Regions from separate parts of the Alteromonas sp. BL110 genome, predicted to be linked through region 1. Evidence: predicted binding sites of a transcription regulator. Region 1 holds the regulator's gene; each other region holds the start of a gene.

The links. Region 1 encodes LexA, which represses DNA repair genes until DNA is damaged. Its sites were predicted from a motif close to TACTGTATNNNNATACAGTA; they were not measured.
Region 2: the regulator LexA is predicted to act here: its motif matches at 3,643-3,662, upstream of uvrD (DNA helicase II).
Region 3: the regulator LexA is predicted to act here: its motif matches at 2,580-2,599, upstream of dinB (DNA polymerase IV).
Region 4: the regulator LexA is predicted to act here: its motif matches at 2,619-2,638, upstream of D1814_RS09065 (YebG family protein).

The regions. Positions count from the first base shown of each region.
Region 1 is NZ_CP031967.1:1,818,800-1,824,812, reverse strand. Features, by position in the region: gene coxB (cytochrome c oxidase subunit II) at 1-312, opposite strand, end outside; gene lexA (transcriptional repressor LexA) at 895-1,521, opposite strand; gene D1814_RS07930 (sensor domain-containing diguanylate cyclase) at 1,775-4,069, opposite strand; gene plsB (glycerol-3-phosphate 1-O-acyltransferase PlsB) at 4,344-6,013, shown strand, end outside.
Region 2 is NZ_CP031967.1:1,512,671-1,518,683, forward strand. Features, by position in the region: gene dapF (diaminopimelate epimerase) at 1-5, shown strand, start outside; gene D1814_RS06580 (DUF484 family protein) at 2-697, shown strand; gene xerC (tyrosine recombinase XerC) at 703-1,623, shown strand; gene D1814_RS06590 (HAD-IA family hydrolase) at 1,644-2,384, shown strand; gene cysE (serine O-acetyltransferase) at 2,422-3,219, opposite strand; gene uvrD (DNA helicase II) at 3,721-5,892, shown strand; gene D1814_RS06605 (GGDEF domain-containing response regulator) at 5,935-6,013, shown strand, end outside.
Region 3 is NZ_CP031967.1:2,438,678-2,444,690, reverse strand. Features, by position in the region: gene D1814_RS10595 (VF530 family DNA-binding protein) at 1-138, shown strand, start outside; gene D1814_RS10590 (MBL fold metallo-hydrolase) at 221-1,111, opposite strand; gene D1814_RS10585 (DUF1653 domain-containing protein) at 1,175-1,423, opposite strand; gene dinB (DNA polymerase IV) at 1,474-2,547, opposite strand; gene D1814_RS10575 (FG-GAP repeat domain-containing protein) at 2,824-6,013, opposite strand, start outside.
Region 4 is NZ_CP031967.1:2,069,384-2,075,396, reverse strand. Features, by position in the region: gene rplI (50S ribosomal protein L9) at 1-314, opposite strand, end outside; gene rpsR (30S ribosomal protein S18) at 341-568, opposite strand; gene rpsF (30S ribosomal protein S6) at 580-981, opposite strand; gene D1814_RS09070 (GAF domain-containing sensor histidine kinase) at 1,182-2,423, opposite strand; gene D1814_RS09065 (YebG family protein) at 2,684-2,971, shown strand; gene D1814_RS09060 (ABC transporter ATP-binding protein) at 3,220-4,023, shown strand; gene D1814_RS09055 (ABC transporter permease) at 4,023-5,327, shown strand; gene D1814_RS09050 (methyl-accepting chemotaxis protein) at 5,352-6,013, opposite strand, start outside.

The DNA of each region.
Region 1 (6,013 bases):
AAAAGGGATAACGGTCCACGCTATTTCAACCTTCACATTCTCATGAAAATTGGCAGGCTTAGCGCCGCGAGACTTCCGATGCAGATACATTGACGCAAACATAACCCCAAACACGACGACCGCGATCCCTACACAAATAAAGAACATCAGCATATGCAGGTCATAAACCTGCCCGCTGATGTCGGTAGCACCGCGTCTTAGATTAAGTGAAGAGGCTTCTTCACTAACTTCTTGCGCAAGAAGCAACGGGGAAAAAAGCAAAAACGGTATTGTTGAACACCATTTTGCGAAAACGGTCGTTAGTTGTTTCACTCAGCACCTCCGTAATAGCAAGACCAAAAACGCTGATAATTTTGCGCGATGCCCTACCAAATGGTTTGCGAACGATTGACCCATCACCTCAACTTGTAAAACAAATTTAGAGTCATTGTTATTATTTTGTTAATCTCTGTATAAGAATTGCGCAATAATGCCGTGCCGTCTAGTCTTTTCTATTAAAAATTTAATGAAAAGGTTAATTTTTAACCATTTCATGTGGCAGGCTTACGTTACAAATTCTGTAGAGTAGGTATGAGGCGTGCTGGCGGCGGTTAAGAAATCAAACGCGCATTTTGAACGGGATGTTGATAAGGATGAAGCTTTATTTGGTCATAAAATCAACAGCTAACACATCATTGAATGTGTTTTTCAAACAAACTTTCAAATAATAGATACGTTTTAAACGTTTCATTCAGAGACTAAATAGCGCTTACCTTTTACATAAAAGTTATCTCAAATGCTATAGTCTTGAACCTTACTAACAGAGGCTAACATAAGAAAACTGGCTAAAATGTACCATTAAAAGGCATAAAAAAAGCGGCTATTACGCCGCTTTCAGTTGAACATGCCAAAACCTTACATCCAGTCGGCGTTTCTTATAACACCCACAGCAATACCTTCTATCGCAAAAGGCTCATTGGCAAGGTCTACTTTAATTGGCGAAAACTCTTCGTTTTCGGCATGAAGTAAGACCTCACGACCGCGTTTCTCTAAACGCTTAACCGTAACGTCTTCATCCACCCGCGCTACAACTACCTGGCCGTTGTGAACATCAGTGGTGCGATGCACGGCAAGAAGGTCGCCATCTAAAATACCAATGTCTTTCATACTCATACCATTCACACGAAGTAAAAAGTCGGCCTGAGGCTGAAACAAAGCAGGATCGACCTTGTAGTGGGATTCTACATGCTCTTGCGCCAAAATTGGCTCACCCGCAGCCACGCGCCCGATGAGCGGCAAACCTTCTTCTTCTGGTGCATTATCCTCAAGAGGGATATTGAGCTTAATACCACGGGAGGTACCAGGCAGGATTTCGATTACGCCTTTACGCGCCAAGGCTTTCAAATGTTCTTCTGCTGCGTTGGCAGAACGAAAACCAAGTTGACGAGCAATTTCCGCACGCGTTGGCGGCATCCCCGTTTCTTGCATGGTTGTTTTGATAAGTTCTAAAACTTCAGTTTGTCGAGCTGTGAGTGGGCGCATAAAAGACCTGTCTGTTCATACAGTTCCTGTAAGTATATACACCTAAAAACAAATAACAAGCACTTGCCACGTCTTTTGCCATACGCAAGCGTATAAAGTAATTGCAGTGCTCTTATTTCGCAAGAAGAGTTATATCTGGGCTACCTATTCTTAGCTTCAACTTTTCTTCGCTGTTTTCGCGGTAACGCATGCAATTTATTGATACGATTGTGGGGCTTAGCTTCGCCCGACTTCGCAAATCAGATGACAAAACTTATTGTGACTCCTCCTCCCATACTACTTGATTTCGGCCTTGCTCTTTCGCTTTGTAAAGGCATTTGTCTGCCGTCGATAAAAGCGCGCTAAAATCTGCGCCATAGGTGTTATCTATAAAGGTTGCACCAATACTAATTGAAAGCTTAATTGTGTCGGTTTTGTAGGTAACAACGCTTTCTTCAACAGCTATACGAAGCGCTTCTAGCTGTGTGTTAATTTCTTGCTTATTTTTACCCAACCTCACGATAGCAAACTCTTCACCTCCAAGCCTGGCCACCACATTGGGTGCGTTGTTTTGTTTAGCTATTTTCCTTGCAACTGTAATAAGCGCTTGGTCACCCGCATCATGTCCATAGGTGTCGTTTACCTTCTTAAAGTAATCAATATCAACAATAGCAACGCATGCGCTAAAATGCTGTTTTGAAAATGCGATGCATTCATCAATAAATGCTCTACGGTTATATAAGCCAGTCAATGAGTCAGTCATAGCTAGTTGTCGAAGCTTTTCTTCTGCAACAGCACGAGCTTCTTCTAATTCTACCGCATAGAAAAGACCTGCTAATGCATCTAATAAAGGCTGTATAAATTTCGCATCTTCCACCGTGTAGGGCTCAAATTTATTGGCTAAGCCAATCATGCCCACCACTCTATCTTTGACCTTTATAGGCAGCCCTAAAAATCGACTAATACGAGGATGTCCCTGTGGCACCCCTTTTGAGTTTGGATGACTCCCTGAGGTATTACTTATCGTTACCTCTCCGGTTAATATTGTGGTACCGAAAAGATTATCAAAGCTACTGAAATACAAGTTTCGCTTTTTATACTCGTTGTATTGCGTAAAGCTGCTGCTGTCCCACACTATTTCAGAAATGGCATGAATAAACAGCTTCGAGGCATCACCTTCGCCTTTCATTTGCCCTATGAAAGCAAACTGACTATCTGAAATATCAATAAGCTCAGGCAATACTGTTTGGCAGGCCATGGTTAAATCGTTGTTCTGAAGGTAAGAGGCACGGGTCTTATTGATAAACTGAAGTAGCTGGGTTTTCTTTATCTCATGAAGTTCACTTTCCATTCTCTGCGTAATGTCGCGATGAATGCCAGCAACGCGAATAGCCTTACCCGCGACGTCAAATTCGACAGTTTTCCCGTAGGTTTCAACCCAAATCCACGAGCCGTTAGTATGTTTCATGCGAAAAGTGGTATTGAAAACCTTGCTCTCACCTGTAATGTGTTCGTTTAATTGCTTTTCTACTTTTACATAGTCCGCAGGGTGAATTAACTGCCTGAAAAAGCGAGAGCTGGTGTCATAGTACTCATATTCAAGACCGACGATATCACACCAACGTTTGTTGACTTGGTTTACATCAGCGGCCAAATTCCAATCCCATGTTCCCAACTCGGAGGCTTCCAATAGCAGTCGCATGCGTTGATTCGTTTTGTGCAGTTTGTCTTCAACATATTTTTGATCGCTGGTATCGAAAAGAAAGGCTTGCACTGAATACAGCATCCCGTCCTCCCGAAAGCTCGCCGTAGAAATCATACTTACCCAAATAGTCCGCGTAGGGGTGGCTATTTGAAGGCGGCATGAATGGGTTTCCACACCTTCTATGTGCGCCTGCATAGCAAAAGTAAAGTCGCTTTCAGCTTCTTGAGTTAGGACATCGCCAAGCTCGACAGCGCCGCTGAGTAAGTCTTGTGCCGATATACCCAATACACGCTCACTGTTTTGAGAAATATGAACTAGCCGTAGTGACGTAGTATTGCGCCAAGTCGCCAACACTATAGGGGACTTTTCAATTAAACCATGTTCACGCTTAAGTGCTTCATGCTCTTTAGAAAGAGAAATATGCTGGCTAACAAGCGCGCCAATCCTGTTTAGGACTTCTAAATGTTTAGCATCGATTTCACGAGGTACAGTATCGATTAGACATACCGCGCCAATAATCTGCTCATTGATTTCAATGGGAGTTCCTGCATAAAAGCAGATGTGCGGCTCACCCGTCACTAGTGGATTATCTTTAAACCTGGGGTCTTCATGTGCATTGTTAACCACAACTTGTTCGCGTTCTTCCACAACATGACTACAAAACGCATGCTCACGGCTCACTTTAGAAAGTGTAGTTCCATATCGCGCTTTGAATGTTTCTTCAAATTCACCAACTATTCCTATTAGCGCGATAGGCACCTTATATGCCCCCGCTAGCACAACCATAAGGTCGTCAAGATCCAACGGCACCTCATTGCTGAGCAAAAAGTCATCAATCGTCTTTAATCGGTTTTGATCATCCACTACAACATGCTCATATTCGTTAATCTTTATAAAAATAGTAATAGTCACCACTTATAGCAATATAATAAATGTTGGATTGCCAACAGTCTCAGTGAGCCTTACCATAAATAGTGCTACACAAGGCTTAAAGACACAGATGCTTTTCAGCTTCTTGAACTTACTGGTAAGTAGGGAGTCAGTACAGCAAGCAAATCAATAAAATTGGCCCGTCGCGAGATTGTGATGCGTTTGTGTTACACTTCACCCGTTTTTATTTCATAGGATTACATAGTTCATGTCGTGGATGCGAAAAGCCCTTTTGTCGGTATTTCATTATCCTGTTAAGTTACTGGTTAAAGCCCACAGTATTCCAGTAAACGTTGAAACCGAATTAGGAATAGATAAAAGCAAGCCTATTGTTTATCTACTTCCCACTAACTCAGTGACAGATCAGCTTGCGCTGAGAATGTCGACTAAATTCCTAGGGCTACCGAGCCCAACAGACACGCTGACACTGGCAGGTCGAGAGTACTCATCTACTCTGTTTTTACGTAAAACTCAGCCTCTTTTTCGCTCATCAGCCAAAGATACGGGAATTGAAGAGGTCTTCACTGATCTTTTCCACTTGCATCGAGACCATGAAAACCTCGATCTACAAGTAGTTCCTGTTTATGTGACCTGGGGCCGAGCCCCAGGGCGCGGCAACCCGGGTTTAAGTGACTTAATTGCTGATAAAGCTGCTCCGAGCTGGCTACGCAAGCTTTTCATCGTGCTATTTTTAGGCCGAGATAACTTTATTAATTATTCTAAAGCTGTCTCTGCACGGGCCATGTCAAATCAACATGGTAGCGATCAAAGCATTGCTCACAAGCTCGTACGCGTAGCAAGTACTCACTTTCAGCGTAAACGACAAAGCATGACGGGCCCTACCCTGTTAGAGCGTCAAGAACTCAACAACAGTGTATTGGGTTCAGATGCGGTACGCCGCGCCATCGCCGAAGAGTCGAGAAGCAAAAAAGTCACTCATGAAAAAGCAAAGGAGCGGGCTCAAACCTATATCACTGAGATTGCTGCAGATTATCGTGAAGGGCTAATAAGGTTCGGCGACAGACTGCTGACTCGAATCTGGAATAAGATTTACAACGGCATTAGTGTAGGTCACGCTGAACGCATTCGTGAATTGGCCGCTAACGGTCACGAAATCATCTATGTGCCTTGCCACCGCAGCCACATGGACTACCTGTTATTAACTTACGTGATTTATCACGAAGGTATGGTAACGCCTCATATTGCAGCAGGTATCAATCTTAACTTTTGGCCTGTCGGAAAAGTATTCCGTAGAGGTGGCGCTTTCTTTCTCCGCCGCAGCTTTGCAGGCAATAAGCTGTATACGGCCGTATTCAGAGAATATTTAGAGCTGCTGTTTAACAAAGGTTACTCAGTAAAGTACTACCCTGAGGGTGGACGTAGCCGCACCGGTCGCTTAATACCGCCGAAAACCGGTATGCTGGCCATGACAATTCAAGCCATGCTTAAAGGCGTTAATCGCCCAGTAAGTATTGTTCCTGTCTACATTGGCTATGAGAATGTGATGGAAGTGAAGAGTTACCTGAACGAACTTAAAGGGTCAAAGAAGAAAAAAGAGTCCAACCTTCAGGTTTTCTCAGCCATTCGTAAGCTTAAGAATTATGGGCACGGATATGTGAACTTTGGTGAGCCTATTGCGCTTAATCAGTTCCTTGAAAGCCATGTGCCGAACTGGCGCGACTGTCGTGATGCCGAGCCAGAGAAAAAGCCTGCTTGGTTAACGCCTGCTGTTAATGAATTGGCCAATAACGTTATGACGCGCATTAACCGCGCTGCGGCACTTAACGGCATGGCTTTAGCTTCGCTATGCCTACTGTCTTCTAAAAGGCAGACCATGAGTGAAGTAGAGCTTAAACAGGCCATGGATGACTTCATGAA
Region 2 (6,013 bases), 310 kb from region 1:
TATGAGCGAAGTATCAGGGCAATCTAACGCCACGCAATTAATTGAGCCATTTGACGACACAACGGAATTGTCGAGTGCCGATGTGCGCGCGTTCTTATTACAAAACCCTGAGTTCTTTACCGAGCATGCCGACCTTCTCGAAAAAATTAAGCTTCCCCATGAGCACAAAGGCAGTGTCTCTCTTGTTGAAATTCAAAGTGAACAGTTAAGACAAAAAGTTAGACAGCTTAACTTCAAGCTAAACCAGTTGGTGACTATCGCGAAGCAAAACGAGAAGATTTATCGCGTTTACACTGACTTAAATGTGCAGCTACTACGCTGTGAAAGCGTCGCCGAAGTACAGTTTACCTTAGAAGATGTGCTGCAAGAGCGTTTGCAATTGTCCTCTGCGGTAATCAAGAGCTTTAAAGGCCCGCACGCCATTCCTGAACTGCAACAACGTTTGTTCACGGAAAAGCGCTTTAAAAATACCAACTTCTTCTTTGGGCGTTTGTCACAGCACGAACGTCAACTTCTCTTCGGAGAAAGTCCTGCGGAATCTGTCGCGTTAATGCTACTTGGTGATAACCGTGAGTTAGGCATTTTAGGCATCAGCAGCAGCGATGCTAGCCATTTCACACCGGATATGGATACGCTTTTGCTACAACAGCTTCAGCAAGTCCTAAATATTATCTTACCTGAAATGATGGGATATTAAGTGCTGTGTCTAGGGACGCCTTAATCAGCGAACCTTGCCAACAATGGCTCGATAAATTTTTACTTCATTTGCAGGTAGAGCGCGGTTTATCCCTACATACCATCAAAAATTACCAGCGCCAGTTAACCGAAGTGGCAAAGCTACTTGGGCTTTATGAATGGTCTGGGCTCACGCCAAGCGATATTAAGCGCGTTATGGCCGATGCCAAAATGTCTGGGCACAGCCCACGCAGTATTGCGCTTAGGCTATCGGCACTAAGAACCTTCTGCCAATACCTAATCGACCACCAGCAGCTATTCAGCAACCCTGTTGAGGGCATTCAAGCCCCCAAACAGGGAAAGCCGTTACCTAAGCAGCTAAGCGTGGATGAGATGCAGCAGTTGCTTAATGCCTCGCCTCGAAGCAGTGACGACGATGAAGGCATGCAGTTACGGGATGTAGCTATGTTTGAGCTGCTATATGGCTGTGGCCTGCGCTTAAGCGAACTTACCGGGCTTAATTTATCCGACTGTTTAAAAGACGGTACGGTAAAGGTCATGGGTAAAGGGAGTAAGCAACGTATACTGCCACTAGGGCGGCACGCGCAAAAAGCACTTAACGCCTGGTTAAAAGTACGCCCCGCCTATGCATCGCCCTATGAAAGTGCAGTATTTGTAAGTAAGCGTAAAACCCGTATCTCGAATAGGCAAGTCGCAAATCGTTTGGACAAAATGGCGCAAGAACAGTGTCTATCGCAAAAAGTAAGCCCTCACAAACTGCGCCATTCTTTCGCTACCCACGTATTAGAATCCAGTGGCGATTTACGTGCGGTTCAAGAGTTGTTAGGTCACGCTAACTTATCGACAACACAAGTTTATACTCATCTCGACTTCCAGCATCTCGCCAACGTATATGATGCCGCTCATCCACGGGCGCACAAGAAATAAAGCTAACCTAAGGTTTCACCATGCAGTTTTTTAGGTCTATTAACAAAGTCGAAGCAATGACCTTCGACCTTGACGACACCCTTTACAATAACGACCCTATTATTCGACGGGCCGAGGAAGCGCTTCAAGCGCATATTGCTAAGCACCACAAGTCAGCCGCCGCGTTGTCGGCAAACGACTGGTTAGCACTAAAGCGAGCTGCAATTAAAAAAGATCTGCGCTTAGCCTCTGATATGGGTCAGCTTAGACGTGTAGTGCTTACCGCCGCACTGTCTAATACGGCACCTGAAAAATTAAAAACAGACCTGGCCAACAGTGGTGAACTTAGTGAGGCAGTAGAGGCATGCTTTAACTGCTTTTACGATGCGAGAAGTAACTTTGAGCTTGCAGACGATGTGCACGAAGCGTTAAAAGCCGTGAGCAGTAAGCTGCCGATTATTGGTATTACTAACGGTAACGTAAACGCACAAAAGGTAGGTATTGATGGCTATTTTAAGACCATTTTTCACGCCAGCACATCACGGCCAATGAAACCAGCCCGCGACATGTATGATGAAGCCGCAGCACTTTTACACATTGCACCAAAACACATTCTTCACGTAGGCGATAACGTCATCAAAGACGTACAAGGAGCAATTAACGCTGGCTATCAGGCAGCATGGTTTGCCTGTAACAGGCCCATGAAGTTATCCTACGAACCTGTGAGCGTACTGCCCCACGTAGCACTAGACAACCTCAACGAGCTAACCCACTTCCTATAAATAATGGGGTCAGAGTCAGGACTCTGACCCCGCAATTTTAGTTATCTTCTAGGACGTTTTGGCGCATGGATTCGCAGGGGCTTTGACAAACTGGTCTCCCAACCACTTTCGCAGGAACGCCCACCACGGTCACGTGGGCTGGAACACTGTTAAGTACTACGCTACCAGCGCCGACTTTTGAGCCTTCACCTATCTCGATATTTCCTAAGATTTTGGCTCCAGCGCCAATTAACACGCCTTGGCGAATTTTGGGGTGACGATCGCCCGATTCATTACCCGTACCGCCCAGCGTAACGCTTTGCAAAATAGATACATTGTCTTCTACTACCGCAGTCTCACCCACGACAATACCGGTAGCGTGGTCGAACATAACACCCTTACCAATTCGCGCTGCTGGATGTATGTCTACGCCAAAGCTTGATGAGTTACGACTTTGCAAAAACAGGGCTAACTGATGGCGCCCGTGAACCCAAAGGTAATGCGCCATTCGATGCACCTGCACGGCATGGAAACCCTTGAAGTGCAGTAAAGGGGTAAGGTAATCGTTCACTGCGGCATCGCGCGCATTAATCGCCATAATGTCAGCAATAGCGGCCTCGCTAATGCCTGGCTCTAACAAGTAGGCTTCGTCAAACACCTCACGTATAGCAAGCGCAGGCATTACGTCATCTGCCATTTTGTTTGACAGAATGAAGCTTAGCGACGACTCGAAATTATGGTGCGCAAGAACACTGGCATGTACATAGCTAGATAGCAAAGGTTCGTTGTCAGCAACAATTTGCGCTTCTTGTTTGAGCGTCGACCAGAAATCGATGGGCGTAGAAAGTGCGGTCATAAGCATATCCCGTTAATGTGCTGTTTGTGTGCCAATGTTTGTCGATTAAAAGTTGGGGCTGTGTGCTTTTTCAGCTTGTCTAAAATAGCTTAACTCTTTTGCTAACTCTCGCCTTGTATGAAAGTGCAGAGATAACCAAGATAAACGAGCGGAAAGTTTACCCGAGTTTGGCGTGATGCAATACCGATGTGATACCTGCCAAGCGCATAATTCGATCAATTTATCGTATTAATTCGTTATAGCTAATAACTGTATCTTTCAGTTGTGCACCTTTGAATCTTTCTTTGACCGCACTTGGCTCTATCACTATTTAATTACACTAGTTAAAACGCCCGTTTATTTCATTAAGGGATGCGTATAACCGCACGCCTTAAAATAGGTAAATAACCGTTCTTTTATTTGGCGAAAAGGGTAAAAAAACTGGACTGTATAAATTAACAGGCTGATGGCATAATAGCGTGCTGCTGAATGTGTAACAATATCAACTTACAGGTGCCAACTATGGATGTATCTCGACTGCTAGACGAGCTTAACGACAAACAGCGTGAAGCAGTAGCAGCCCCATTATCTAATGCTCTAGTATTAGCTGGTGCAGGTAGTGGTAAAACCCGTGTATTAGTGCATCGCATTGCGTGGTTGATGGAAGTCGAAAACATCGCACCTTTTTCTATTCTAGCGGTTACCTTTACTAATAAGGCAGCGAAAGAGATGCGCGGCCGTATTGAATCATTAATGGGGCGCAGCCTGCACAATATGTGGATTGGTACCTTCCACGGGCTTGCACATCGCCTATTGCGTGCGCACCACGCTGAAGCTAATTTGCCTGAAAACTTTCAGATAATCGATTCTGACGATCAGTATCGTCTGATTCGCCGCATTCTGAAAGCCATGAATTTAGATGAAAAACATTGGGCCCCTCGACAAATCCAGTGGTATATAAATGGTAATAAAGACGAAGGTCTGCGCCCTCAGCACATCGAGACCCATGGCGATCATATCCAAAAGACCATGCGCGAGGTCTACGCTGCATATCAAGACGCCTGCGACCGTTCAGGCTTGGTTGATTTTGCTGAGCTATTGCTGCGCGCTCATGAATTGTGGGCAAAGAACCCTGAGGTGTTGGCTCACTACCAGCGCCGTTTCCGTGCTGTGTTAGTTGACGAGTTCCAAGATACCAACAACATCCAATATGCATGGCTTCGTATGCTATGCAGCGGCGACAATAATAACATTATGATTGTTGGCGACGACGATCAGTCTATTTACGGCTGGCGCGGTGCAAACGTAGATAATATTCAGCATTTCCTAAAAGACTTTAATGAGCCTACCACTATTCGCCTTGAGCAGAATTACCGTTCTACCGGGAACATTCTGAAAGCAGCGAATACGGTTATCGACAATAATACTGGCCGTTTAGGGAAAGAGTTGTGGACAGAAGACGCCCAGGGAGAACTTATTTCTGTTTATGCGGGTTTTAACGAGCTCGACGAAGCGCGCTTTATTGTTTCAAAAATTAAAGACTGGCTAAATCAAGGCAACGCTCTTAGCGACACCGCTATTCTTTACAGAAACAACGCCCAGTCCCGTGTACTGGAAGAAGCGTTATTACATGAAGGGTTGGCCTATCGCATCTACGGTGGTTTGCGCTTCTTCGAACGCCAAGAAATTAAAGATGCCTTAGGCTACATGCGTATGGTGAGCCACCCGCACGATGACGCTGCTTTCGAGCGTGTGGTAAATACCCCAAGTCGCGGTATTGGTGAAAAAACCCTTTCGCAAGTGCGCGATACTGCGCGCATGCACAACTGTTCTATGTGGCAAGCCAGCCAGCTGCTTATAAACGAAGGTGGCTTTAAAGGCCGTGCACTAAACGCTATGCAAAGCTTTGTATTACTAATTACAGAGCTTGAACAAGCCACATTAGACGAGCCTCTGGATCAGCAGGCCGATAAAGCCATTCGCCAATCTGGCCTGTACGCCATGTACCAAGCTGAGCGCGGTGAAAAGGCCCAGGCACGACTGGAAAACTTAGAAGAACTGGTCAGTGCTTGTAAAACCTTTATCGTTCCCGAAGAAGCCGAAGAAATGTCGCCGCTGGCCGCGTTTTTGGCCCACGCTTCACTTGAAGCCGGGGAAACCCAAGCGGATAAAGACCAAGATGCGGTGCAGATGATGACTATCCACACAGCCAAAGGCCTTGAGTTTCCATTGGTGTTCTTAGCCGGCGTGGAAGAAGGTATGTTCCCTAGCCAGATGACTAACGACGAACCAGGTCGAATGGAAGAGGAACGCAGACTTTGCTATGTTGGTATGACCCGCGCTATGCAAAAGTTGTATATCACTTACGCAGAAAGTCGTCGATTATATGGTCAAGACAAGTATCATACGGCTTCGCGCTTTATTCGCGAGATGCCAGCAGATTGTGTGGAAGAAGTCAGGCTTAAATCCACCATTTCGCGGCCTGTACATAATCGCTTTAGCCAAGCGACCTCGCACGCCAGTTTTGAAGAAACAGGCTTTAGTTTAGGTGAGCGCGTTGTGCACCGTAAATTCGGGGAAGGCATTGTGCTTAACTACGAAGGTAGTGGTGAGCATGGCCGAGTTCAAGTAAACTTCGATGAATTTGGCAGCAAATGGCTGGTACTTGCTTACGCAAAGCTGGAGAAAGCGTAACGTTATTAATTGGCAAGGTAGCCTAACTCTAAGTTGGAATGTATGCAGCAACACGTGCTGATCATCGAAAATGGTGAAGGTAACCTTGAACTAATCGCGAAGCTAGTACGCCGCTCGAGTC
Region 3 (6,013 bases), 620 kb from region 1:
GACGGGTTGTATTACCGCATAAGAGTGAACTGCTTTAACAACGACCCTTCAATTAAGTCGTCACTTAAGTTTCTTAGAAAGACTCAGTGGGCACGAGATAAAGTAGAGCAGCTATATATTCAAACATTTAGTGAGTAGTCACTGATAAAGCCGCGTTTAACAATGCGCCATATTTTATTGGGGGTCAGAGTCCTGACTCTGACCCCACTGTTATTTTTTGCTAGGCGTCTTTGTAGAGTGTAGCTATCCACTTTTCTTCAGTAATAAAATTCCAGCTCCAGTCGGCCCACTTTTCATCTAGGCCCATCGCTTTTACTTCATCAAGGGTTTTGCCGTCTTGCTTAAGCGACTTAACATAGTTAAAAGTTTCGCTGATCATAGCTAAAAACGCGGAGTATTCTTGCTTGTTACTAATGCCGCCGTGGCCTGGAATGATAACCGTCTCGTCATCTATTTTAGCTAGCAACTGCTCTACCGATTCCATATAGCCTTCTACATTGCCACCTGCACCTTGGTCAATGTAGGGAAAACGACCATTAAAGAACAAGTCGCCCGTGTGCATGACGTTGGGTTGCTCGAACCACACTACGCTATCGCCGTCGGTGTGCCCTACCGCTAAATGCATTACATGTAGGGTTTCGCCATTAAAGTGAATTTTTATTCCATCTTCATAGGTAATGGTTGGCAGGGCTTCCGGCTTTATCTTCTCATCATTTGCTAGGCGAACACGTACATTTTCATGGGCCAGAATGGTCGCGCCTTTGTGACTGTGAAAAAATGCATTTGAGCCTGTGTGGTCGCCGTGATAATGCGTGTTTATTACATATTTAGGCTTGTCGCTGCCTAGTTCACCAAGCTGCGCCGCTATCTTTTCCGCCAGTGGCGCAAATTGATCGTCGATGATAAGAACACCATCTTCCCCAGCAGATACACCAATGTTCCCACCTGCACCTGTAAGCATGTGCACTGAGCCTTTAATCGCTGTAGCTTTAACTTCGACATCGGCAAATCTGTCTTGTGCATTCGCGGGATGAACCGCTGAATAAATTAAAGGGCTCGCAGCTAAGAACGCTGCCATAATAGGTGCGCTAAAACGAGAGGCAGTTTTCATTATTATTTCCTTGTAAGAAGTCTGTTTAAATAAGACCTCTTACACTATGACCTAATTTCACAATTAGATCATTTTTTCGTCATTAGGGATATCTCCCACATAAGCAAAGCGAGGGAGTGTCTCTCCGTCTTTTTCCACTGACTCTAAAAACATATCCAGAGGGCGAACCCATAACGCCTTTTCGCCATAACACGGCCGATATACCACTAGCTTGCTTTCGTCTTCTGAGTGGGTGGCGACTTCGTAAACATCGTATAAATTGCCTTTATAATGCTTGTAACGACCAGGAGTTTTAAGTTGTCTTGAGTCCATAGTGACCTTTAAGATAAGTGTTACGTTAGAGAATAGGGCACTAGTGTTAATTAAATCGGCTCAAAAGGCAAAAGCAGCTGTTGTGTTGATTGGTCGGCGGCGAGGCCTATATGCACGCCGACAAGACGGATGCCACGCCCTGTTGCTCGCTCAAAAGCTTCCTGCATTAATGTATGAAAATAAGCTTCATCTAGCGTGGCACAGCGATGCTCAACAGTGGTTAGCTGAAAGTCGTTAAACTTAAGCTTTACGCCTTGGGTGCGAATACGCACAGGCTTGCCCGTCCGCTTCTTATGGTTTTCCATTCGTTCCTGAAGCTTTTCAAACAAATGGGGCAAAAAGTCGATACATTGCTCGATAGTATGAATATCTTCGCTTAGCGTACGCTCTACGCCTATAGACTTGCGCTCTCGAGATACCGATAGTTCACGCTCATCAATACCGTGAGCTCGCTCCCACAGTACACTACCGAACTTACCCAGTTCTTTTTGAATGCGTTCGAAAGGATACTGGCGAACATCGTTACACGTATTAAGCCCCATGCGCTGAAGCTTTTGCATGGTAACTTTGCCCACGCCTGGAATTTTCTTTAGCGGCATTTCGCGTACAAACTCATCAAGTTTGTCGGGCGTGATCACGCAAATACCGTCAGGCTTGTTTTCATCGCTGGCTACTTTTGCCACGAATTTGCAGGGCGCGACCCCTGCTGAAGCGGTAAGACCTAACTCGCTTTCAATACGAGCACGTATTTCCTCAGCTATTAACGTAGCGCTCCCACCACAAAATTCACTGTTAGTGACATCCAGATAGGCTTCATCTAACGATAGGGGTTCAATAAGGTCGGTATAGTCTGCAAAAATCTTACGTATTTTTTGCGACTCAGCGGCATACACCTCCATACGCCCTTTTACTAGCGTGAGATTTGGACATAACTTTAGGGCATAGGCTGTTGCCATAGCCGAGCGCACACCAAATTTGCGAGCAGGATAATTACAGGTTGAGATAACACCGCGACGGTCGGCACTGCCGCCAATAGCAATGGGAATATTGCGCAAAGCTGGGTTGTCGCGCATTTCAACTGCGGCGTAAAAACAATCCATGTCGACGTGGATAATTTTTCGCATTACCTGCCTTTGCTCTTAACGTGCTCACACGCAACTGTACAAAAAGACAGTATATTATCAATAGCGCTTAATTACACTACCTCGTTTTGATTATTAACGAGATTGATTGGTCCCCACTCTTTTGCTTGAATGGCTCAAGTTGAAACGAGTGTTTTTTTACAGAACGTTGCCAGAATTAAAATACTAAACAAAAAGCGGCGAACACCAACATTGATGTGTCGCCGCTCAATTATGTAAACGCCAAAACAAATATCAAAATTGTCCCAGCAGTTTTACTTAATTCACTCGACCTAACCAGTACATTACTCGAGATGTTGCCATCATCACTTCTAGGCTTCCCTCAGCAGACTTTCTCGCGTGTAGAGAGTAGCTGCGGGCCGGACCAATCAACGCAGGGCTTTTCCAAATACTGATGCCTTCAACCGTCATTTCGCTGAGTTCAGAAGCACCGTAGTGACTCCAATCATCCTCACGCGCCGTTGTCACAAGAAGTGTCTGTTCAGTAGCGGTTACTGGATTAGCTACCATGTCTACAATAACCTTACTCACCGAAACGTCTGATGTCTTAGTCAAACTAGTATCAGTTACATCAAATATAACCAGTGATTGGTTCTGATTGTTATAACAGGCCAGTTCAGCGGCAGCGTCACTATCAGCATTAATAAAGGCAAGGCGCGCGCAAGAAATATCGGCGCTTGCCTGAATAGAGAAACCTGATGTTGTTGGCTTGAGTAATTGCGTTATGTCGTCGCCTTGAGAAAGCGCCACATACACGTTGCCATTCATAGCGACAATATCAAAATCACGGAAATATTGAGGCATGGTGTAAGTGGCCAACATAACTTGATTGTTCACGTCGACCGCTTTTAGTGTGCGACCATCAACATACACTGCATCATCGAAACCATCGTTATTGAAGTCGAATGCCTTGATAACTGAAACGTCGTTCGAATAATCGCCTGTAATCTCGTATTGAATAGAGAAATCATTTAATCGCATTGCGGCGAAGGCGCCATCATAGGTTTCTGCACTAGGTAGGAATAAATCACCAGCACCGTCATTGTTGTAATCGGTAGTTACAGCAATACTAGAATCATCCCAGTTAGAAGAAATCTCTTCACTAGTAATGTAATTCCCTGAGTTCTCCATTAGTAAGACCTTGGAGCCGTCATAGCCGCTTCCCGTGCTTGGCACGAAGAACACAGCGCGTTCGTCACCAGGATACAAATCTGCCCATCCAGCCGCGTTAAAGCTGTCTAGTTGATGTGTGGTTGCCGTCGTTTTTATTGTTGCAGAAGTGGCTGTGACATCTGCCGTTACGAGTAAATCTTCACCAGAAGAAGTGGTGCCAGTGCCCCATAACAGTTCGTTAAGGCCATCATTGTCGGCATCGCCAAGGGTCAGCGAGGTTGAACCGTGATCAACCATATCAACGCTAAATACTGACGTGAGCGTATTATTAGACAGCTTCATGGCGTGGACGTTGCCCCATTGGCAGTCCCCTACAAGCAATACAGGATTACTATCGTCAGTCAGTTTTCCTGCGCTAATGTCGCAAGTATTAAAATTCTCAACACTCGTAATTTGAGACTTGTCTTGTGCTGAGTATACATAGATGTAAGACCAACTGTCAGCTCCTACAATTTCATCAATACCGTCGCCATTTATATCGGCAACGGCAATGTGATGACTACCAAATCCTGAGTTCAAAAACCACTGGTTTTCACCAGTATCAAGGTCATAAACCAAACCAGAGTTGGTAACCAGTTCTAACTGAGCGTCGGAATCTACATTACCCAGAGCAATTTCATAGGTATTTTCAGCGGTAAACGTAAATAAAGGTGATTCTGGCGAATTAAGATCTACCACCACAATATCATTGGCATCGCCGTAATCACGTGATGAATATAGGTAGGCCAATTCATCGTCACCATCATTGTCTATGTCTCCTAGAACAGCACTATGTATGAAATTGTCGGTGGTAAAAAGCGTTGTGGCCGCTTCGTCAATATCGGTAACTATAGATACGCCGTGTTCAGATATCACTAAAATATCGGGGTAATCGTCGTTATCAAAATCGGTACTGAGAACTTGTTTTACTGTTTCACCGTGCTCGATTTTGTAGGGGTACATCCAAGTTTGGTTGTAGCTGCCGTTTTGATAAGACAGTAAAAACACGCGATTTGCAGAATCGGTGGAGAGAACTTCATTGTCGCCGTCGTGGTCGAAATCACCCACTACCATTGAATTGTTCATCTTAGGCACTTCAATACCCGAGCGAGCTAACTCTTGAACCTCATTATTAGTCACTGAGACATCAGTTTTGACTACTTCAGCACCGTCTTCGCCAGTTGAAAAACCAAATTCGTAAAGTTGGGTTTTAAACAACTGATTACTCGGCGCTTGCCATGAAATCAATCCATCTTCGTTAATGGTAGCGCCTGCAGGCGCTGACACTAAAGTAGGAGCACCTTGATTGTCGCCAAGATCAGGGTCAGACACAATTGCTCTGAATTCGATATATTCTCCAGGAGACACTGACTCTGGTAAATTCTCAAAAGCTACTTGTGCTGGTGCATCCGACAGAGTAATTGAAGTGCGATCTGACTCTACAGTGTTAGCGCTATCAGAGACGACCATAGACACTTCTACTACATCGTTAAATACAGCGCGGTAGGCTGGAAAGGTATCTCCAGTAACGTCTTCTACTAAAACACCGTTGAGATACCAGCGATAACTAAAGGATAAATCTTCGTAATCTGTATCGCTATCATTATAATAGCCAGGGCTGACAGTAATGGGGGTCGTCGTGTCCACGTTGTCCCAGGTATAAAAATCAGGTGCATAGACAGTGGGTGGCATGGACATGGCAGCAATAGCGACAAGTGATCTGTCTGCAAGGTTACCACTAATTAAATCATGGGCACCAATTATAAATGTACCTAGGTCGTAGGTACCGTCGTTATCTGTATCTTCTAAATAACGAATAGTGCTTTGTTCGAAAAGTAAGGTTGCAGTTTTATCACCCGCTATCACTACTTCGCCATCGTACATGTATGGCCATAAATACTCAGGGGCCTCTGCTTCGACAGCTAGTTTACCTTTAGAGCCAACATAGAAGTCTAATTCAGCATGGTTAAGGCTTTCATTGGGTGAATCAGATATGTCGTAATCCCCCGTTAATTTATATTGCTCTGCGCCAATAGTGAACGCCACATGTTGGCTGGTATCTACGTGATAGCTACCGTTAGTTTCATTGAAGCCTTCATCAATTGAGACAACGCCAGACAGCGTGTGAGGTACACCTTCGATAGTCCATGTCAGACTGTCGAAATACATACTGTATTTCACAGCGCTATCTGACACGCTTTCAATGGCAATAGCCGTCGACCCAGAAATAGCAACGCCATTGCTATACAACCAACAGTTTTGGTAATTCATGGCGATGGTACCTGTCAAGGTATCG
Region 4 (6,013 bases), 250 kb from region 1:
GCAGTGATTGCATCAGCGATGTCACGAGTACCAACAGAGCCAAATAGTTTACCTTCGTCACCAGCAGGAGCTGCGATTGTAACTTCAGCAAGCTCAGCAACTTTTTCAGCGCGTGCGTTAGCAGCAGCTAGTTGCTCAGCAATTTTCGCTTCAAGCTCAGCACGACGTGCTTCGAACTTTTCAACGTTGTCTTTAGTTGCAGGAACCGCTTTACCCTGTGGGAAAAGGAAGTTACGAGCGTAACCAGACTTAACAGTCACTTGGTCGCCCAGGCCGCCAAGGTTGGCGATTTTATCTAGTAGGATGATATTCATCTTAGCTAACCCTTATATTCGCCAAATTACTTGTGTGAATCAGTGTACGGAAGCAACGCAAGGAAACGTGCGCGCTTGATCGCAGAAGACAGCTGACGCTGATATTTTGCGCTTGTACCAGTAATACGGCTAGGGACAATTTTACCGCTCTCAGTGATGTAGTTCTTAAGAGTAGCGATATCTTTGTAATCAATCTCAGTCACACCTTCTGCAGTGAAACGGCAGAACTTACGACGTCTGAAAAAACGAGCCATGGGTGATCTCCTTAAGCGTTGTCTTCAGTGGTTTCAGTTTTCTTTTCCGCGCGATCTTGGCGAGGAGCAGAATCGTCACGACGCTCACGACGAGGCTCTTCTTTCATCATCGGAGAAGGCTCAGTCACAGCAGTCTTAGTGCGCATAACCATGTTACGTAGGATCACGTCGTTGAAACGGAAAGCATTTTCCAGTTCATCAACAGCTTCTGCAGACGCTTCAGCATTGATTAGTACGTAGTGGGCTTTGTGCAGCTTTTCAATTGGGTAAGCCAGTTGACGACGGCCCCAATCTTCTAAACGATGAATCTGACCACCGTCTTGCTTTAGGATAGTAGTATAACGCTCGATCATACCAGGTACTTGTTCACTCTGATCAGGGTGAACCATAAATACGATTTCGTAATGACGCATTATAGCTCCTTACGGTTGTAGCCTCGACAGTACAGCCGACTGTATGGAGACAAGGAACGAATTGGGATGGCTGTAAGGGCGCGCATTATACGCACACAAACATCGTTGCACAAGCATTAATCAACTTTGGCAAGTAAATTGCGTTTTTCTTTATTGAAAGAGCGCGTCTTAAAAGAGCTAATATTGATAGCGTTTCGCGGTTAATGCGAAACGCTTTCATATGGGATAGAGGAAACGCGGGTTAAAGGAAAACGTAGGGTAAACTCTGTGCCGTTAAAGTCAGAAGACACACTCAGGGAACCTTGATGTGCCTTTGCAATTTCTGATGCAATAAATAACCCTAAGCCTAACCCTTCGTTTTTTGCACTGCTTTCTTTACGCCAGAAAGGTTGAAAAAGACGTTTCTTAGACTCATCAGATATTGGTGTACCGCTATTGCGCACGCTGAGAATGAAATCGTTTCGGTTGGTGATAACTTTTACATATACGGGATACGCTTGATCGCCGTGAACCAGCGCGTTTTTCAATAAGTTAGATAGAAGCTGACATACCCGCTTTTCGTCACAGATTAACTGTTCGGTAATATCGATATGCGTTCTGATAGTGCAATTAGGGTAAGCAGTAGCTAGCTCTTCAGCCGTATAATTTAACTGTTGCGTTAAACTCGTGGCCTCTGCCATTTTCACAGGTAACCCTTCGCCCATTCGGCTATGAGTAAAGTCCATAGCATCTTCAATTAAACGCGTCATCCTCTGCACACTATTTTTCATCCTCGATACAGCTTTAAATACAGGTACCTGAACAGTACTGGCTATTTGACTGTCTTTTATTATGTCGTCAAGAAAGCTAATACCGATTTGAATGGAAGATAAAGGGGTTCGAATATCGTGGCCTAAAATAGCGATATATTGTTCTTGTAGGCGGGCAATATTTCTTGCATCGGTTAGTTGCGTCTTTGAGCGCTCCATCTGGTCTTTTAATAGAATTTGACTAGAAATAAGTTTAGCGAAAGCACTAATTTGCCCGTGAACGAGTTCACATCGCAATTCTCTAGGCTCTGGGTCCAAACCGCAAAGCGTTCCAAAAAATTCACCGTTTGCATCGTAGATAGGATAAGAGAAGTAACTCTCAAAGCCATACATAATAGGAATTGGGTTATCACAGTACTCACTGTCAGCAGATGCGTGATTGATGACTACCTGCTTTTTGCTTGCCCTTACGGTTCTACAAAAAGTGGTTTCAATCTCTAAATGATCGCCAGGCGTTAAACCAAATTCTGCATTGTCCAATACCGCACACATCGTCCATGCTTCTTCGGTAACTCTAGCAACACAAATGAAACGCAAGTCTAAGCTACTGGCCAATATCTGCATTATATGAGGGATTGCTTCGATTGCATCTATAGCCTGAATGTCTTGTTGAACAGTTTCACTCGCTACCATCATCTTAGAGTTCCTTTTTCGAGAGCGCGCTTGCGAACGCCTCATTCCTACTGTTCCAAGTATTTCGGACGCTGAAATAAACAACTACTTTACGGATTGCGAAGAGTTTGGATTTCAGCGCAATTGACGCTTTAAAACTATACTAAAGTATAACGCACAACAATGTTACCGAAAATAACAATAATATTTTCCAAATACTGTTTATTTGTACAGCCTTTTCCTGTACAGTTTTTGTGTCTTTAATAAACAGGGGACCTACCATGGCCATTACCACACAGTATGTTGTTACGCACAAAGGGGTAGAAAAATTGGTAACTACCGACAAAAAAGAAGCCGACCAATATGACAAAATGCTCGATGCAGCAGACAACCTTGCCGACTACATTCATGCTAAGGGCATCAAGTTAGACGATAGCGTGGTAGAAGAACTCACTATCATGCTGGCGAAAAATAAAGATAAAGTCAGCAAAATCTTTAAAGGCGCTACAGCAGAGAGCGTTTTGGAAGATGAAAGTGCAGAAGTTGTAAAGCTACAAGCCAACGGCTGATAATATAAGCTAAACTCGCCCTTTATGTCGTTATGATGAACAATAAGTAAGAGCAACTGCCGCTTTAAACGTCTAAGTTCTGATAACATGACTTTGCAAAGTGATGTTATTTGATAACATCACTTTAAAGCGGTGCTATGTTCTTTTACTTGCTTCTAGCTGGTTGAATATGTAAGCAACCAGATAAGACATTAGTTTACCGCCTTTGCTAATGTAAACATAAGACGTAAACACAGGTCGGGCTTAGCGTGAATAACATTAATAAAAACAATAGCACTCATTCCCAGCGCAACGCAGTGTCTGAAAAGCACAACGCATTAATTGAAGAGTGCAACCCAGCAATTGAACTGAGTAATTTACAGTTTTCGTATACTAAAGAAAGCCCGCCCATCATTGATATAAAAGCGTGGCAGGTGTCACAAGGTGAACATGTCTTTCTTTCTGGCCCTTCGGGTAGCGGAAAGAGTACATTGCTTAATCTGCTATGCGGCACTTTGACACCCACCCGAGGCGACATAGCGTTGTTATCGCAGCCTTTCTCTTCCTTATCAAACCGCCAGCGAGACAAGTTTAGGGCACGCAATATTGGCGTCGTCTTTCAGCAGTTCAATCTTATTCCGTATCTTTCTGTGGCTCAAAATATTAACGCTGCAGTGTACTTCGCAAGTAGTAAAATAAGTAAAACGGCAGGAGATGCTAAGCTTCTTCATTTGATCGACAAGCTACAGCTTCCTTCACAAGTACTACACGCTAAGGCCGATGCCTTGAGTATCGGTCAGCAGCAGCGTGTCGCTATAGCTCGAGCGCTTATTAATGACCCACAGTTGTTAATTGTCGATGAGCCTACTTCGGCGTTAGATAGCGACGCGAGAGATAGCTTTATGTCGCTGTTAAAAGAGGTTGCTGGTAAGAGCACTATGATTTTCGTTAGCCATGATAAAGCGATGGAAAGTTACTTTGACCGTCATTGCAGTATTAGTGAACTGAGCCCAAGTACAAATCATGTAATGTCTTCAAGCAGCGACATCGAGCAAGCACAGGAGCGTGCGTAATGCTAAGTACCATTGCTATTGAAAGTCTAAAGCGCAGGAAGACAACAGCGATACTTACGCTGTTAAGCATCTCAATCAGCATTAGTTTACTGTTATGTGTTGATATTATTCGCAGCCAAGTGAAAACTAGCTTTACGCGCACGGTCTCAGGCGTCGACCTTATCGTTGGCGCACCAAGTGGGCAGCTTAATTTGCTTCTGTCGTCAGTGTTTAATATAGGCACTCCCACCAAAGGTATCGAATACAAGAGTGTTGCGTCGCTCAAATCTAACAAACAGGTGTCATGGCTCATTCCACTCTCTTTAGGTGATACTCACAGAGGCTTTAGGGTGGTAGGTACTACCAATAGCTTTTTCGAGCACTTTAAATACGGCGATATGCAGTCGCTTGAAATGGCGGCAGGTTCGGTATTTGAGCAGCCATTATCTACGGTTGTTGGCGCAGACATTGCCGAATCATTGGGGTATAAAGTAGGGGATGAAATTATTATTTCTCACGGCTTAGGCAGTGTCTCATTCAATAATCACGACGATCATCCTTTTACTATTTCCGGAATTTTAGATAAAACCGGCACCCCAGTGGATAAGGCTGTGTATGTCACCTTACAGGGGCTTGAAGAGGCCCACACAGGGCCTAAGCATTCGCCCACCTCAATGTTAGGCCTTAAATCGAGTGATAAAACCATCGAAGACGAGCATGAACATGAAGAGCATGACAATGAACATGGGACGTACAATAGCGATGCATTTGCTCCTGAGTCAGTCTCGGTTGTGATGCTTGGGCTGAAGCATCGCGTTACAGCGCTCCAACTGCAGTATCAAATAAACCAAAGTAAAAAAGAGCCGCTTATGGCTATACTACCAGGCATGGCGCTCGCTGAGCTTTGGCAAATTATGGGAAATGTAGAGTCGCTATTGCTTGGTCTATCTGGCCTTATCGTTATATGCGCCCTAATTGGACTTGCTACCATGCTGCTTGCGACTATGCGTGAGCGTTATCAAGAAATAGCTGTTTTACGCACCATCGGCGCAGGGCCTTTTACCCTACTACTACTAATTCAGATTGAAGCTATGCTGCTTACGATGTTGAGCGCCTTACTAAGCTTAGGCTTGGTAGCCGGATTAATGAGCGTACTAAAACCCTGGTTAAGCAGTACCTATGGATTGTTTTTGAGTAGTCCGCTGTTTGGGCAAAGCAGCGTCATTATCATTTCACTTATATTAGGGTGCACCTACTTAGTTTCTCTGTTCCCAGCCGTTGCCGCCTATAAACGCGGTCTGCATGCTGGACTCAATACGAACTAGGTGAAGCCCACACGGGGGAGAGGACTACTCTCCCACCTGCTTGTCAGTACTGAAACGCAAAATAAGCTCGTGAACCTGATTTACCGTAGCACGTAAATCGTGGCTCGCTGCTAGCGATGCCTCAGAGGAACGCTGTGTTTCAGAAGCGCCATCAGCCACTTCTACTAACTGTTGGTTAATATGTTCCGCTACTGTGCTTTGCTCTTCCACAGCAGAAGACATCTCTACAGTAGCATCAGCAATACCTTTTACGGCGTTATTAATTTCAAATAATGCCCCTCGGGTTTCTTCTACTATTGCACTACCGTGCTCTGCCGAAGTTAGCCCTTCCGTCGATACCCTTACAGCGCGGTCAGAACGCTCTGCCAACTCGTTAATAATATTGTGAATTTTGTCGGTAGATTCGCGAGTTTTCGAAGCTAAGGTCCGCACCTCATCGGCAACAACCGCAAACCCTCTACCCTGCTCGCCTGCTCTTGCCGCTTCTATAGCAGCGTTAAGCGCTAGCAGGTTAGTTTGCTCAGCAATAGTGGATATAATATTAGCGGCTTCACCTATGTCACTGGTTGACTGAGCAAGCTCGGTTACCGTGGTAGAAATTGACTCTACCGCCTCACGCAAAGCAACAATTGCCTGCATAGCTTGTTCTGCTTTTTGGTTACCTGTTTCTACGTTAGACGCCGCAG